DNA from 3 places in the Nocardia spumae genome. Region 1 is predicted to be linked to each of the others. Evidence: riboswitches for the same ligand, from Rfam matches in the RefSeq annotation. Region 1 holds a riboswitch; each other region holds the start of a gene.
What was found. Region 1 has a riboswitch for S-adenosylmethionine ahead of LKD76_RS30130 (aminotransferase class V-fold PLP-dependent enzyme). Riboswitches for the same ligand answer to the same signal wherever they lie in the genome.
Positions count from the first base shown of each region.

Region 2: another riboswitch for S-adenosylmethionine. It lies ahead of LKD76_RS02720 (rhodanese-like domain-containing protein); the one in region 1 lies ahead of LKD76_RS30130 (aminotransferase class V-fold PLP-dependent enzyme).
Region 3: another riboswitch for S-adenosylmethionine. It lies ahead of metX (homoserine O-acetyltransferase MetX); the one in region 1 lies ahead of LKD76_RS30130 (aminotransferase class V-fold PLP-dependent enzyme).

Region 1 is NZ_JAJFZL010000001.1:6,737,594-6,743,002, forward strand. It holds gene LKD76_RS30110 (D-alanyl-D-alanine carboxypeptidase/D-alanyl-D-alanine-endopeptidase) at 1-1,363, opposite strand, end outside; gene ppa (inorganic diphosphatase) at 1,631-2,122, shown strand; gene LKD76_RS30120 (crotonase/enoyl-CoA hydratase family protein) at 2,183-3,004, opposite strand; gene LKD76_RS30125 (flavin reductase family protein) at 3,175-3,639, shown strand; SAM riboswitch class IV at 3,736-3,849, shown strand; gene LKD76_RS30130 (aminotransferase class V-fold PLP-dependent enzyme) at 3,900-5,309, shown strand; gene LKD76_RS30135 (hypothetical protein) at 5,313-5,409, opposite strand, start outside.
Region 2 is NZ_JAJFZL010000001.1:648,809-654,217, forward strand. It holds gene LKD76_RS02700 (CaiB/BaiF CoA transferase family protein) at 1-204, opposite strand, end outside; gene LKD76_RS02705 (amidohydrolase family protein) at 311-1,174, opposite strand; gene LKD76_RS02710 (FAD-dependent oxidoreductase) at 1,224-2,627, opposite strand; gene LKD76_RS02715 (Rv0361 family membrane protein) at 2,899-3,405, shown strand; SAM riboswitch class IV at 3,459-3,572, shown strand; gene LKD76_RS02720 (rhodanese-like domain-containing protein) at 3,591-4,007, shown strand; gene LKD76_RS02725 (O-succinylhomoserine sulfhydrylase) at 4,129-5,343, shown strand; gene LKD76_RS02730 (type 1 glutamine amidotransferase family protein) at 5,391-5,409, shown strand, end outside.
Region 3 is NZ_JAJFZL010000001.1:6,013,256-6,018,664, forward strand. It holds gene LKD76_RS26830 (MFS transporter) at 13-1,179, opposite strand; gene LKD76_RS26835 (NADP-dependent isocitrate dehydrogenase) at 1,483-2,700, opposite strand; SAM riboswitch class IV at 2,990-3,101, shown strand; gene metX (homoserine O-acetyltransferase MetX) at 3,252-4,415, shown strand; gene LKD76_RS26845 (DUF3017 domain-containing protein) at 4,493-4,738, opposite strand; gene LKD76_RS26850 (GNAT family N-acetyltransferase) at 4,911-5,409, opposite strand, start outside.

The DNA of each region.
Region 1 (5,409 bases):
GAGGCCGGTCGTTCGACATCAGCGCGAAGGTCATGACACGTCCGTCGCGATCCAACACATATCCAGCCAACGCACTCGACACCGACAGAGTTCCGGTCTTGGCACGCACCCAGCCCGCCGCCGAACGTTGCGGACCGCCGTCGACGAACCGCACCGCCAGCGATCCGGAGCCTCCGGCGACCGGCAGATAGTCCAGCAGCGGCGCCAGCGGTGAGCCCACCCCGGACGCGTCTCCGGTGTCGACGACCGGCGGTGCCGAGGTGCCGGTGGTCGCCGAGGTGCCGGCGGGTGTGGACGCGGCGGCCTCGGCCAGAATCCGATCGAGTAGCGCCGCCGGCACCCGGTCGTCGGTGGACAACCCGCTGTTGTCGATCTGGGTGACGCCGGCGGTGTCGAAGCCGGCGGCGCGCAGCGCCGTCAGGGTGGCGGCGGCGGCCCCGGCGAACGACTGCTCCCCACCCGTCGCCGCGGCGATCTCCCGGCCGATGGTCTCGGCCAGCACATCGTCGGAGTGAACCATCATGTCGCGCAGCCGATCCCGCAGTTCGGCGGAATCCACATGGCCCAGTTCGGCGGCGCCGGCCGCGGCCTTACCGGAACGCACCTTCGCCGGATCGGCTCCGAGTTCCAGGGCCAGGCGGCGACCGGCATCCAGCGCCGGAGTAGCCGAACGCGGCGAGTACTCGACCAGCGGATCGAGGCGCCCGCCGTCGATCATGACCGGTTCGATCGGTGCCCAGGAACCACCGGCGATATCGACCGGATCCCAGCCGGCGGGCCAGGTCGGACCCGAATACACCGAACTGTCGACCACGACCGTGTCGACCGGATGTCCGGAGGCGCGAATCTGGGCCACCAGATCCGACAGCTTCGGCCCGTTCGGGTAGTAGCCCTTACCGTCGGCCTGCGCCGTCAGCGTCGGATCGCCCCCACCGACCAGCACCACCTCACCCGGCGCCGAACCGGCAACCACCCGCGTGGTGACCCTGTGGTCGGGCGGCAGGACCAGCAGAGCCGCGGCCGCGGTCATGACCTTCAGCGTGGAGGCCGGGATCATCGGCTTCTCCGCATCGGCACTCCACAGGGTGGAGCGGGTATCGGGATCGGAGACCGAGCCGGCGAAGTTGCCGAGATCCGGGCTCGTCACCACCGGGCCCAGCGCGTTCGCCAGTCCCTGCCGGGTCGCTTCGGGGGCGCCGGCCGCGGCGGGAGTCACCTGCGGGAAGGGCTTCACGGGCGCGGGGGGCGCGGCTATCGTCAAACCGCCGTGCCGGAACTCCTCGGTCCACGGTCGCACCGTCACGGCGACGACCGCGACGACCGCGACGGCGACAACGATCGCGACCAGCACCGCGACCCACATATTGCGGCGTCGGCGAGCAGCCAGCCCGCCGATGTTCTGCCTACCTCGACCTACCACGTGACAGCTGTCTCCCTATTCACCCCGTGCGAGGCGGACGCTCCCTGCCGCACCCATGCGCGCATCGACCACACTATCCTCACCTCGCCGGGGTTCCCCCGAACGAGCTGGCGAGTCGGCAGGCCCGCCGCACGAGCGGGCGAGCCGGAGGCATACCGCACGAGCCGGCCGTACCGCACCCACCGCATACGTATCAGACAAGGAGATGACGTGGAGTTCGACGTCACCATCGAGATCCCCAAGGGGCAGCGCAACAAGTACGAGGTCGACCACGAAACCGGTCGCGTGCGCCTGGATCGCTATCTCTACACGCCGATGGTCTACCCGGCCGACTACGGCTACATCGAGAACACCCTGGGCTCCGACGGCGACCCGCTGGACTGCCTGGTGCTGCTGCCGGAGTCGGTGTTCCCCGGTGTGATCGTGGAGGCCCGCCCGGTCGGCGTGCTGCTGATGAGCGACGAGGCCGGCGGCGACGAGAAGGTCGTCGCGGTTCCGGCCGGTGACAAGCGCTGGGATCACATCCAGGACGTCAACGACATCCCGGAGTTCGACCGCAAGGCCATCGAGCACTTCTTCGAGCACTACAAAGACCTCGAGCCGGGCAAGTGGGTCAAGGTCGACGGCTGGGACGGCCGGGCCAAGGCCGAGACCCTCACCACCGAGGCGATCGCGCGGCTGCAGGAGCAGGGCGGCCACTGATTCGCGCCGGGCGCTCGCGGGACGTACCCGCCCCGCGAGCGCCGTCGTGACTACCGGCGACTACTTACCGCGGAAGACCGGCTCCCGCTTCTCGAAGACGGCCTTGATGGCCTCGGTCAGATCCTCCGAGGGCAGGAACGCCGCGTTCCACGCCGAGACGTAGCGCAGGCCGTCGGCCACCTTGCCGGATGTCGGCTGGTCGAGCACATCCTTGATGCCCTGCACCACCAGCGGCGGATTGGCCGCGATCTCCTCGGCCAGCGCGTGCGCGGCGGCCAGCACCGCGTCCTGATCCGGGTGGACATCGTTGACCAGGCCGATCTTCTCGGCCCGCGCCGAGTCGATGTCCTTACCGGTGAAGGCGAGTTCGCGCAGGTGCCCCTCGCCGATGATGCCCGGCAGCCGGTGCAGCGAACCGATATCGGCGACAATCGCGACCTTCGCCTCCCGCAGGCTGAAGGTGGCCTCGGCACTGGCCAGGCGGATATCGGCGGCGGCGATCAGATCGAGCCCGCCGCCCACACACCAGCCGGAGACGGCCGCGATGACGGGCTTGCGGCAGTCGGCGACCGCCGTCACCGACTGCTGCATGCGGCGGATCTCGTAGAGGAAGTCGGTGCGCGGCGCGGCCAGGGCCTTCTCACCCAGCAGCGGCCCGAAGGTCGGGCTCATGGCGGGCAGGTCCAGGCCGTAGGAGAAGTTCTTTCCCGAACCGGTGAGCACGATCGCCCGAATGGCGGGATCCGCGTCCAGCTCACCGAAGACCTGGGGCAGTTCGCTCCAGAAATCCGGTCCCATCGCATTGCCCTTACCGGGTCCGGTCAGCGTCACACGCGCGACGGAACCGGTGCGCTCGACGACGAAAGCCTTCCAATCAGTCATTCGTCCAGCGTATCGGGGCAGTTCGCGCTCTCGAGGACAGCGGTCCGGATTACGCGCACGAGGGCAGGACGTAGGTTGGAACTGTGAGCAGTTCCCAGCGACCCGACGCCGAGGTCGCCGATCTCGGCCCCACGCACGACGGCGTCACCGCGGCGCAATACCGATCGGCCATGCGGCACTATCCCGCGGGAGTGACAATCGTCACCCTGAGCCGACCGGACCGGCCGGTGGGCTTCACCGCCACCTCGTTCGCCTCGCTGTCCCTGGATCCGCCGCTGATCTCGTTCAACATCGCGCACACGTCCTCGTCCATCGAGGCGATGTCGGAGGCCGATTCGGTGGTGGTCCACTTCCTCGGCGAACACCAACAGCATCTGGCACAACGGTTTTCCCGCACCGCCGATCAGCGTTTCGCCGACGCCGACCTGTGGTCGACGCTCGACACCGGCGAGCCGGTCCTGCACGGCACGCCGATCTGGGTGCGCGCCACCGTCCATCGATTGATTCCGATCGGCGATCACACACTCGTAGTCGGCCTGGTGACCCGGGTGCACGACGACACCGGCGACGGGCCGATGCGCAACCCGCTGCTGTACTACAACGGCACGTACCACCGTCCGGCCGGATTGGACTGAGAAACAACACTTTTCGCGCTGTCCGCCCGTCCGCGGCAGCGGCCCGGCCACTCCGGTGCTTGACAATCCCCGACGAGTTCTGTCAGTCTCGGATCAGGTCATGAGTACCAGTGTCAAGCCCCGGCTCGCTGGTCGGCAACCCTCCTCCGCGGTGGGGTGCTCCGGGTGACGACCTGGCCGCTGTTCGACCGAACACGGCAAGCGCGGACTCCGATCCTCTTCCCAATATCCGGAGTCCCTGAACGACAGGGATTGTCCCGATGAGCACTGCTGTGTCCACCACCGCCGTCACCGAAACCGCGGTGTGCGCCGATTCCGGCTGCGCCGGCACTACGAGCCGGGCCTGCCGCACCGGCGATCCCGTGGCTCGGGTTTCGGGCTGCGATCTTCGAGTTCCATTGGTACAGGGCGGTTTCCGCACCTATGCCAATTTCGATTACGCCGCGAGCGCACCCGCACTCGCCCAGGTCACCGACCGGGTGAACGAGTTGCTCCCGTATTACGCCAGCGTGCACCGTGGCGCCGGTTACGCCTCCCGGATCAGCACCGATTGCTATGAGGGAGCGCGCGTTTCGGTAGCGCGCGCGGTGAACTGCGCCGACGATCAGGTCGTGGTGTTCACCCGCAACACCACCGATTCACTGAATCTGCTGGCGACCTGCGTGCCGGGCGACACCGTGGTGCTCGATATCGAACATCACGCGAACTTCCTGCCCTGGACGCGGCGCGGCCGCCGGGTGGTGCGCGCCGCCGACACCGTCGCCGAGACACTGCGCCGGATCGACGCCGAGCTGTGCGCCGAACCCGCTGCGCTGCTGGCGATCACCGGCGCGTCCAATGTGACCGGCGAGGTGCTGCCGCTGGCGGAACTGACCGCGATCGCGCATCGGCGCGGTGCGCGCATCCTGGTCGACGCGGCACAGCTGGCTCCGCATCGCCGGATCGATCTGCGGTCGTTCGCCTCCGAGGAGTCGGGCGGCACCGGAATCGACTATCTCGCCTTCTCCGGGCACAAGCTGTACGCGCCGTTCGGCGCCGGAGTACTGGTCGGCCGCCGGGACTGGCTCGATGCGGCGCCGCCGTATCTGGCCGGCGGCGGTGCGGTGACCGCTGTGACCACCGAGGACGTCCGGTGGACCCGCGCACCTCAGCGCCACGAGGCCGGCTCTCCGAACGTCCTGGGTGCGGCCGCGGTCGCGGCGGCCTGTGAGACGCTCCGCGCACTCGACGACCAGGCCGTCACCGATCACGAGCGGCATCTGATCACTCGGCTGCGCGCGGGTCTGAAAACCGTTGCGGGCGTACGGCAACTGCGGATCTTCAGCGACAGCGCCGACAGTGTCGGCATCGTGGCGTTCACCGTCGACGGTGTCGAACCCGGCCGGGTCGCGGCGTATCTGTCGGCCGAATACGGCATCGGCGTGCGCGACGGCCGGTTCTGCGCACACCCGCTGGTGCAGCGGCTGGGCGTCGACGGCGCGGTGCGCGCCAGCATCGGCCTGGGCACCTCGGTCGCCGACGTGGATCGGCTGATCGAGGCGTTGAGCCGGCTGGTCCGCCACGGCTCGCTGTGGACCTACACCCGCACCGACGGACAGTGGTCACCGACTCCGGAAACCCGCCCGGGCCTGACCGACACGCATCCTGTCGCGGCGCCCTGCACGAACTGAGCGTCAGGGCACCAGATACCGCGCCGCCAATTCCTCCACCAGCGGATCGCCGTCGGTGACGGCCTCGAGCGCCTCGAGATCGTTCTCGATGGCGATCTGG
Region 2 (5,409 bases), 6.1 Mb from region 1:
CAGATTCGCCTCCACGATGGTGCGGCCCCGCCACTGCGGCCGTTCCATGAATCCCGGCATCATGCCCGGCCGCTGCACTCGCACCACATCGGCGCCCAGGTCGGCCAGCAGCAGTGCCGCATGCGGTCCCGGGCCGATTCCGGCCAGCTCAACAACCTTGATGCCCGCGAGCGGGCCGTGCCCGGTGGTGGATGAAGTGCTCACGCCCTACCTCGGTTCGTCGATCCTGCGACCGGCGGCGCGCGCCGGTGTTGACGCTACGACAATAAGTGGTGGATGTGACGCACGGCATCCGGGTCGGCCGTGTGCGCTATTCGATGATGCGCAGCGGCCGGGTCCGGTCCGGTTGTGGCAGTTCCGACCGGTGCAGTCGCAGCGTCGGCGATTCCACGCGGGGCATCGGCAGTGTCGGCGGCTGATCCTCGGCCGAGCGCACCGCGACCGGCAGGCGGTAGCAGGCGCGCGCGTTGTCCTCGAGCACCCGGTACATGTCCGCGCCGACCGCCCTGCCGATGATCTCGATATCGGCGTCCCGGAACGGCCGGCCCGCCCGATTTCCGGGCAGATCCGAGCCGAACATCAGCGCACCGGGGTTGACCGCGTGTACCCGTCGCATCGCCGACTCCACATCCATCGCCACCCGGCCGAATCCCGACGCCTTCACCCGGGCGCCCCGATCGACGAGGTTCAGCAGATAGGGCAGGCAGTCGTCGGACATGCCCATGTGGTCGATGGACAGCGCCGGGAGTTTGGAGATCACCGGTTCCAGCGAACCCAGCATCGACCCGTCGATGTAGAGCTCCACATGCCAGCGCGCCAGTTCGTAGGCGCGCAGGGCCTGCATGGTCAGCGTGACGATGTCGACCGCTGCTCGCTTCAGGTTGAACCGGATGGCGCGCACACCGGCACGATCGAGCGCCAGGATCTGTTCGTCGGTGACATCCGGCGGCAGATTGATCACGCCGACCCAGTTCGGCCCGAGTTCGGCCAGTGCCGCGATCATGAAGGTGGAGTCGGCGCCCTGGAAGGACGCACTCACCACCGCACCACCGTCGACATCGAAGTGCGCCATGCGCTTTCGATAGTCGCCGATGGTGTACGGCTCCGGCAGGTAGCCCTGATTCTCGACCAGCGGATACCGCGGGTCGATGATGTGAACGTGTGAATCGAACACGTGATCAGCATGCCTCAGGTCGGTGACGAATGCGGATCGGGTGTGAAGTTCAGACCTTGTGCGGCTCGCTGGCGCGCAGCATGTCCTCGCGCTCGACGACCTTGACCCGCTCACGGCCCTCGGGCTCGCCGAGTGCGCGCTCGTGGGCGTCGAGGCGGTACCAACCGGCCCAGGTGGTGAACGGGATGCCCCGCTCCTCCAGGAACTTCACGACCGCTTCCGGATCGGGTTCGGCGGCGGGGGTGAAGGTGGCGGCGTCGTCGATCAGGCAGGCGATGGTCTCGTTGGCGTCACCCTTGGTGTGGCCGATGAGACCGACCGGGCCGCGCTTGATCCAGCCGGTGACGTAGGTCTGCGGCAGGTAGCGGGCGGCGCCGTCGGCGCCCTCGTCGATCAGGACGCGCCCGGCCTCGTTGGGAACGGTGCCGGCCTGATCGTCGAACGGCAGCTGCGGAATGTTCTGCGACAGGTAGCCGACGGCCCGGTAGATGGCCTGGACGTCCCAGTCCTTGTGGTTACCGGTGCCCTTGACGTTGCCGGTGCCGTCGAGGGTGGTGCGCTCGGTGCGCAGACCGACCACCTTCCCGTCCTCACCCAGGACCTCGGCGGGGGATTCGAAGAAGTGCAGGAACAGCTTGTGCGGGCGTGCGCCGACGTCGCGGATGGCCCACTGCTCGAGGGTGTTGCAGACCATGTCGACCTGCTTGGAGTGGCGGCGCGCGGCCTCGGAACCCTCGTCGTAGTCGATGTCCTCGGGGTCGACGATGACCTCGATATTCGGCGAGTGGTCGAGTTCGCGCAGCTCCAGCGGGGTGAACTTGGCCTGGGCGGGACCGCGGCGGCCGAAGACGTGCACCTCGAGCGCTTTGTTGTTCTTCAGGCCCTCGTAGACGTTCGGCGGGATCTCGGTCGGCAGCAGTTCTTCGCCGGTCTTGGCCAGCACGCGGGCGACGTCGAGCGCGACGTTGCCGACACCGAGGACAGCGACCTTCTCCGCGTCCAGCGGCCAGCTGCGCGGCACATCGGGGTGGCCGTCGTACCAGGACACGAAGTCCGCGGCGCCGTAGCTGCCGTCGAGCTCGATGCCGGGCACGCCCAGCGCGCGGTCGGCGTTGGCGCCGGTGGAGAAGATCACCGCGTCGTAGAAACGACGCAGGTCGTCGAGGTTGATGTCGCTGCCGTAGTCGATATTGCCGAGCAAGCGGACCTGCGGCTTGTCGAGCACCTTGTGCAGGGCGGTGATGATGCCCTTGATACGCGGGTGGTCGGGCGCGACGCCGTAGCGGATCAGGCCGAACGGGGCGGGCATGCGCTCGTAGAGATCGATGCTCGCCTCGACATCGGACTTCATCAACGCGTCGGCGGCGTAGATACCGGCCGGTCCGGCACCGACGATCGCGATGCGCAGTGGGCGGTCGCCCGCGCCGCTATTCGTTCCAGCGTGTTCGGTCATTCTTACGCGCACCCTTTGGTCGAAAACTCTCGTCAATTATCTCAGCCGTCTTTCTTAGCTTAGGCTAAGTTGACGTGCGGGCCGAGCTCCTGCCCGGCTGTTGTGGCGCCGACGCCGCTTCGTTGCCGCGTGGAGCTATCCGATCCGTGCACCGGATGTGACCGGAGTTCTGGTGATTCTATCGGTGGTGTACGTCGCAGCCATTCCCGGTATCCGCGCGAAAATGCAGGCGTGATCTTCGACACTTCGACCCGCCGGTAATGATCAGGCTATGAGCGACAGCGATCCGGCACCCGAGAGCGACGGCGAATCGGCCACCCACGGCAACGGCGACTCGCGCTCACCGGGCGATGATCCGGCTACCCCGATCGATCAGCGCGACACCACGCGCTCGGCCGCCCCGTTCCTCATCGCGGCGGCCATCGCGATGATCGCCCTGATCGCGGTCGTGGTGCTCGCGATCACTCGCCCGGCTGAGAACAATCTCACAGATTCCGATCGGGTCGCGGTGGCCGCGCGCAACTTCGCCACGGCCCGAAGCGATTCCGACGCGGCTCGGCGCAAGACCACCGAATGCGCGACCTTCGACGAGAAGAAGTCGCCGCTGGGACCGGATTCGGTCGGCAAGAAGTACGACATCGCCGGCGTCGACGCGGTGAAGATCGAGGGTGACCACGCCACTGCCGCGGTGACCAGCCAGATCGACGGCCGCAAGAGCGTGGCCAACTGGAATTTCACCCGGGAGAAGGGGGTCTGGCTGGTCTGCGGGAACGCCTGATTCCTGATCGACAGGTTTGACAATCGGGCCTGTGACCAGGCATTCTCGGTTCAGGTCATGAGTACCAGCGGTAAGCCCCGGCTCGCTGGTCGGCAACCCTCCTCCGCGGTGGGGTGCTCCGGGTGACGACCTGGCCGCTGTCCGACCGGACACGGCAAGTGCGGATTCTGTAGGAGGTTCGACAAGTGAGCTACGCCGGTGACATCACGCCTGGACAGGCGTGGGAGCTGTTGCGCGACAATCCCGATGCGGTGCTGGTGGATGTGCGCACCGAAGCGGAATGGCGATTCGTCGGCGTGCCCGACACCACCTCGATCGACCGGCCGACGGCGCTGATCGAATGGGTCGATTTCGGCGGGGCGCCCAATCCCGATTTCGTGGCGCAGCTGAAGCAGATCCTGGCCGATCGCGTCGGCGAGGCCCCGGTGATCTTCCTGTGCCGGTCCGGGCAGCGCTCGATCGGCGCGGCCACCGCGGCCACGGCAGCCGGATTCGCACCCTCCTACAACGTGCTGGAGGGTTTCGAGGGGCCGCTGGACGCCGACGGACATCGCGGCGGCGCGGGGTGGCGCGCACTCGGTCTGCCATGGCGGCAGTCGTGAGCAGCGTCCGCACAGGTAACGGCCACGCAGGTAAAAGCGCTGCGCGCCGCAGTTTTTCACGCAGTCGGGCGCTGATCCCGGCGAACTCGGCGCCGATCCGCCGGGTTGATGGGAGGTAGTCATGATCACCGGCGGTGCATTCGATCGGCCGTTACCCGAGGGTGTGGGCCCGGCGACGCTGGGCGTGCGCGGCGGGGTGCGGCGGTCCGGTTTCGAGGAGACCTCCGAGGCGCTGTATCTGTCGTCCGGATTCGTCTACGAGAGCGCGGAGGCGGCGGAGGCGGCCTTCATCGGAGATATCGAACATTTCGTCTATTCGCGCTACGGCAATCCGACCGTCGCCATGTTCGAGGAGCGGATGCGGCTGCTCGAGGGCGCGGAAGCGTGTTTCGCCACCGCCAGCGGCATGTCGGCGGTGTTCACCGCATTGGCCGCACTGCTCGGGCAGGGTGATCGCCTGGTGGCCGCGCGCAGCCTGTTCGGATCCTGTTTCGTGGTGTGCAACGAGATCCTGCCGCGCTGGGGTGTGGAGACCGTCTTCGTCGACGGTGAGGATCTCGATCAGTGGGAGGCGGCGCTGTCGCAGCCCACGGCCGCTGTCTTCTTCGAGACCCCGTCCAATCCGATGCAGACCCTCGTCGATGTGCGGCGGGTGAGCGAGCTGGCGCATGCGGCCGGTGCGAAAGTGGTGCTGGACAACGTCTTCGCGACCCCGCTGCTGCAGCGCAGCCTCGAACTCGGTGCCGATGTGGTGGTCTATTCGGGCACCAAGCACATCGACGGTCAGGGCCGGGTGCTCGGCGGCGCGATCCTGGGCGAGAGCGAATACATCAACGGCCCGGTCAAGAATCTGATGCGGCACACCGGTCCGGCGTTGAGCCCGTTCAATGCCTGGACGCTGCTCAAGGGCCTGGAAACCATGCCGCTGCGGGTGCGGCAGTCGACGCGGTCGGCCCTCGCGATCGCGGAATTCCTGGAGCGGCATCCCGCGGTGGCGTGGACGAAGTACCCCTTCCTCACCTCGCATCCGCAGTACGACCTGGCCACCGCGCAGATGTCCGGTGGCGGCACCGTGGTGACCTTCGAATTGGCCGCGGGGCCCGACGAGGGCAAGAAGCGGGCGTTCGAGGTGCTGAACCGGCTGCGCATCGTCGACATCTCCAACAACCTCGGCGATGCCAAGTCGCTCATCACCCATCCGGCCACCACCACGCACCGCGCGATGGGTCCGGAAGGGCGTGCGGCCGTGGGCCTCACCGACGGCGTGCTGCGCATCTCGATCGGCCTCGAGGATGTGGAGGATCTGCTCGGCGATCTGGAGCAGGCGCTCGGCTGATATCCACGCCATTGACAGTATGCTGTCAAATATGACAGCATACTGTCATGGGTGGAACCGTACATG
Region 3 (5,409 bases), 720 kb from region 1:
CGAGGCGCCTTCTCACCGCGAGGAAGTAGCGGCCCCGCGGTGCGGGAACGCACGCCGCGCCGACCACACGGTGACGGTGAACAGCACGACACCCGCGACGGCGAGACCCGCGCCGACGACGGCCGGGGCCGTGTATCCGAGGCCGGCGGCGATGACGAGACCACCCAGCCAGGCGCCCGCCGCATTGGCGATATTCAGCGCGCCGTGGTTGAGCGCGGCGGCCAGGGTTTGGGCATCGTGGGCGACATCCATCAGGCGGGTCTGCAGGCCCGGTGCCAGCGCGGCCCCGGACGCGCCGACCAGGAAGGCGCCGATCGCGGCGGTGAACGGATTGTGGGCGCCGGCGACGAATCCGGCGAGGATCACCACCATCGCGACGAGGGCCACGAAGATCGAACGGTCCACGCCGCGATCGGCTAGGACGCCGCCGCCGATATTGCCGGCGACCATGCCCAACCCGAACAACGCCAGCACGATCGGCACGAACCCCTGCGACATTCCGGCCACATCGGTGAGCGTGGAGGTGATGTAGGTGTAGACCGCGAACATGCCGCCGAAGCCGACCGCGCCGACCAGCAGGGTCAGCAGCACCTGCGGGCGGCGCAGTGCGGTCAGTTCGGTGCGCGGATCCGTCACCCGCACCCCGTGCAAATCGGGAACGAACCGGCTGATCGCGAAGACCGTCGCGACTCCGAGGACCGCGACGACCACGTAGGCGTCACGCCAGCCGAGCGCCTGCCCCAGCCAGGTGGCCGCGGGGACGCCCACCACATTGGCCGCGCTCAGACCCAGCATCACCGCGGCGACCGCCTTGGCTCGCTGTCCCACCGGCGCCAGCGAGGCGGCCGCCAATGAGGCCACGCCGAAATAGGCGCCGTGCGGGAGGCCGGCGACGAACCGGGCCGCGACCAGAGCCGGAAACGCCGGCGCCAGCACCGAGGCGATATTGCCGACGGTGAAGGCGACCATCAACGCGATCAGCAGTCGCTTGCGCGGCATCCGGGCGCACAACGCCGCGATCACCGGAGCGCCGACCACCACACCCAGCGCATACGCCGAGACGGCATGTCCGGCGGTGGGCTCCGATACCCGCAGGTCCGCGGCGATATCGGGCAGCAGGCCCATGGTGACGAATTCGGTGGTGCCGATGCCGAAGCCGCCGAGCGCCAACGCGAGCATCGCCGGGATGTGCCATCCGGTGCGAACCGGATCCGGCCGAGACGAGTCCTGTCGTCCTGTCGTCCCGGCGGGCGCGAGATCGTCGGCAGGGCTTGCGCTGCGCAGGAGAGCTGAGTCGACCATAGGGTTGGCCAACGCGCGCCCGGCGCCGACCGATACCCGGTATCGAGGTGATTCGACTCACGGACCGGACGCGCACCGGTCCGGAACGCAATTCGGGCACCCGCGGCCACCGAATCGGTGGGGGCGGGTGCCCGGATATCTCTACCGCCCGCACCGGAAGCTCCGGGCGGACGACGGCGCTCAGCTCAGTTCGCGCGCCAAGTTGGCGTCGAGCACGCCGAGGAACTCCTCGGTGGTCAGGTAGCCCTGGTTGCCACCGACCAGCAGCGCCAGATCCTTGGTCATCTGACCGCTCTCCACGGTCTTGATGACGACATCCTCGAGAGTCTGCGCGAAGCCGATGACCTCGGGGGTGTTGTCCAGCTTCCCGCGGTGGGCGATGCCACGGGTCCACGCGAAGATCGAGGCGATCGGGTTGGTGGAGGTGGGCTTGCCCTGCTGGTGCTGGCGGAAGTGCCGGGTCACGGTGCCGTGCGCGGCCTCCGCCTCACAGGTGCGGCCGTCCGGGGTGAGCAGCACCGAGGTCATCAGGCCCAGCGAGCCGAAGCCCTGCGCCACGGTGTCGGACTGCACATCGCCGTCGTAGTTCTTGCAGGCCCAGACGTAGCCGCCCTCCCACTTCAGGGCGGAGGCGACCATATCGTCGATCAGCCGGTGCTCGTAGGTCAGGCCGGCGGCGTCGAACTCCTGCTTGAACTCGGTGTCGAAGATCTCCTGGAACGTATCCTTGAACATGCCGTCGTAGGCCTTCAGGATGGTGTTCTTGGTCGACATGTAGACCGGGTAGTTCTGCTGCAGGCCGTAGTTCAGCGAGGCCCGCGCGAAGTCCTCGATGGACTTCTTGAAGTTGTACATACCCATGACGACACCGCCGTCGGTGGGCATCTTCACCACTTCGTGGACGATCGGCTCGGAGCCGTCCTCCGGGGTGAACTGGATCGTGACGGTGCCCGCCTGATGCACCTTGAAGTCCGTGGCGCGGTACTGGTCGCCGAAGGCGTGACGGCCGATGATGATCGGCTTGGTCCAGCCCGGAACCAGACGCGGAACGTTGGAGATGATGATCGGCGCGCGGAAGATGGTGCCGCCGAGGATGTTACGAATCGTGCCGTTCGGCGAACGCCACATCTTCTTGAGATCGAATTCCTCGACCCGCGCTTCGTCAGGGGTGATGGTGGCGCATTTGACGCCGACGCCGTGCTTCTTGATGGCGTTGGCCGCGTCGATGGTGACCTGGTCATCGGTCTTGTCGCGGTATTCGATGCCCAGGTCGTAGTACTCGAGGTTCACATCGAGGTACGGATGGATCAGCTTGTCCTTGATGAACTGCCAGATGATCCGGGTCATCTCGTCGCCGTCGAGTTCGACGACGGTCCCTTCAACCTTGATCTTGGACATGGATCTTCGTGTCCTCCTAAGGAAGGTGTGCTCCCATTGCACGGCCAGGCGAGCACGCTTGTGAGCGGACCCCAGCTGTTCAACAGACAACGTATACGCCCCGCGTTGTCCACGAGACGCCTGGTGCTAAACAAGACAAGCGTACTGGTGCGCTGTGTCTCAGAAACAGGGGCCGCCCCATTGAGTGATACGCACGTCACATCGGCCACATTTCCCGCGGCGGCCGCCACCCCGATCGGCTGAGCCCAACCCTCGCACCCGTCCGGACCGATTGTTACCATCCACAGCAGGTCATGAGTGCCAGCGCCAAGCCCCGGCTCGCTGGCCGGCAACCCTCCAGTTGCGGTGGGGTGCTCCGGGTGATTGACCGGGCTCTCGAAAGCCGAGGGCAAGCGCGACGATCAGGAGCAACAAGTGAGTGAATTCACCGTGCCCGACGGCAAGGGTGTGGAGGCGGCGGCGCGCCCGGGGGGTGTCGCTAACATCGGGGATGTGTGTTCTCGAGGTATTCGTGTCGAACGTGCGGCGCGGCTCTGCGCGGTGACGGCGCGGTGACCGTGAGTATCGAATCGAACACGTCGCGGCCCGGCGCAACGACACTGCTACCGCCGCCGGACGGCAGCCTGGGAACCATCGGCATCGGCGACGTCCGGCTGGAGAACGGCGCGGTGATACCCGGCGTCGAGCTCGCGGTGCAGCGCTGGGGTGAGCTGTCCCCCGGACTGGACAACGTGGTGCTGGTCGAACACGCACTCACCGGCGATTCCCACGTCTGCGGCAACCCCGACGATCGGCACGCGCTGCCCGGATGGTGGGACGGACTGGTCGGCCCCGGCGCCGCACTGGACACCGACCACTGGTGTGTCATCGCCACGAATGTGCTGGGCGGTTGTCAGGGCAGTACCGGGCCCGGCTCCCTCGCCGCGGACGGAAAGCCTTGGGGCGCTCGGTTTCCGGAGATCTCGATCCGCGATCAGGTCACCGTCGAGGTGACACTGCTCGAGCTGCTGGGCATCCCCCGCATCGCCGCGGTCGTCGGCGGATCCATGGGTGGTATGCGGGTGCTCGAGTGGATGGTCGGCTCTCCCGATCGCGTCGACGCCGCGCTGGTCTTGGCCGTCGGCGCCCGGGCGACCGCCGATCAGATCGGCACCCAGACCACGCAGATCGCCGCGATCAAGGCCGATCCGGACTGGCAGGGCGGCGATTACCACGGCACCGGCCGCAGCCCGCGCGCCGGCCTGGGTATCGCACGCCGGATCGCGCATCTGACCTATCGCACCGAATTCGAGCTCGATCACCGGTTCGCGAACTCCGCGCAGGGTGACGAAGACCCTCGGGACGGCGGACGGTATGCGGTGCAGAGCTATCTCGACCATCAGGCCGACAAGCTGGTCGCCCGTTTCGACGCGGCCACCTACGTACTGCTGTCGGAGGCGATGAACCGCCACGACGTCGGCCGCGGTCGCGGCGGTATCGAGGCCGCACTGGCCGCCACCCCGGTCCCGTGCCTGGTCGGCGGTGTGGATTCGGATCGGTTGTACCCGTTGCGAACCCAGCAGGAACTGGCCGATCTGCTGCCCGGCTGCAAGGGGCTGGAAGTCGTGCACTCACGCGACGGCCACGACGGTTTCCTCACCGAGACCGAGGCGATCGGCAAACTGCTGGAGCAGACGATGGAATTGGCTCGCGCCGCCCGGAACGCCCGCGCCTGATCCTCGCCGGCAGTCACCGCGATCCCCGCAGCCCGGGCCGGGCTCGATCCCCGCAGCCCGGGCCGGGCTCGATGCCCTCAGCCGACGCCGAGGCTGCTGATGGTGGCGGCCAGCACGATGATCGCGCCACCCAGCACCGTGTAGGCGCCGATATCGAACGGCCTGCTCCGCACCGCCAGCAGCCCGACCCGGGCCGGCGGCAGGCACAACCGGAACGCCGCGGCCAGTAGTGTCGCTCCGCCGATGAAGAACGCGCCGCGGCGCCAGCGGTCCTGCGCTACGAAGACCACCGCGACCAGCAACACCACGACGACCAGCAGCATCGGCAGGTGAACCTGGAAGAAGCGGTTCACCGGGCTGGAGTGCTGCTGCGGGTGCGTGGCGGGCGCATCGGTCACGGCTGCGATTCTCGCATGTCCGGTCGTCCCGCCGCCGGGAGCGGGGGCGGCGCGGTCGCGACGGCCACTGGATGCGGCCGCCGCGACCGGGCGAGGATCAGACGCCGAACGGAGCGGCGTAGTGGATACGGCCCGCCGGAAGCGGATGGCCCGCGTCGAGCGTGAGAGCCATCAGCGCGTCATCGGGAACATCGATGCTCAGATCGATGCCGTACCGGCTTGCCCGCCGGAAGCCGAACCGCGGGTAGTACTCGGGGTGGCCGAGCACAGTGACGAAATGCTCCCCGTGGTCGGCCGCAGCCCGCAATGCGGCGCGAACGGACGCCGCCCCGGCACCGGTGCGCTGGTACTGCGGCAGTACGGCGCACGGTCCCAGGCACAGGGCCGGGACGTCGCCGATATGGCAGCGAGTCAGCAGCGCGTAGCCGACGACGGTGTCGTCGGGTCCGGCCGCCACGATCGACAGGCCGTCGATCCAGGCCGGATCGCCGCGTAGTGCCTCGACGAGATCGGCCTCGTCGGGCCGGTCGAACGCGGCGGTATTGATTGCGTGGACGACGGGAATGTCCGCGGCGGTTTCGGCACGCGTGGTCCAG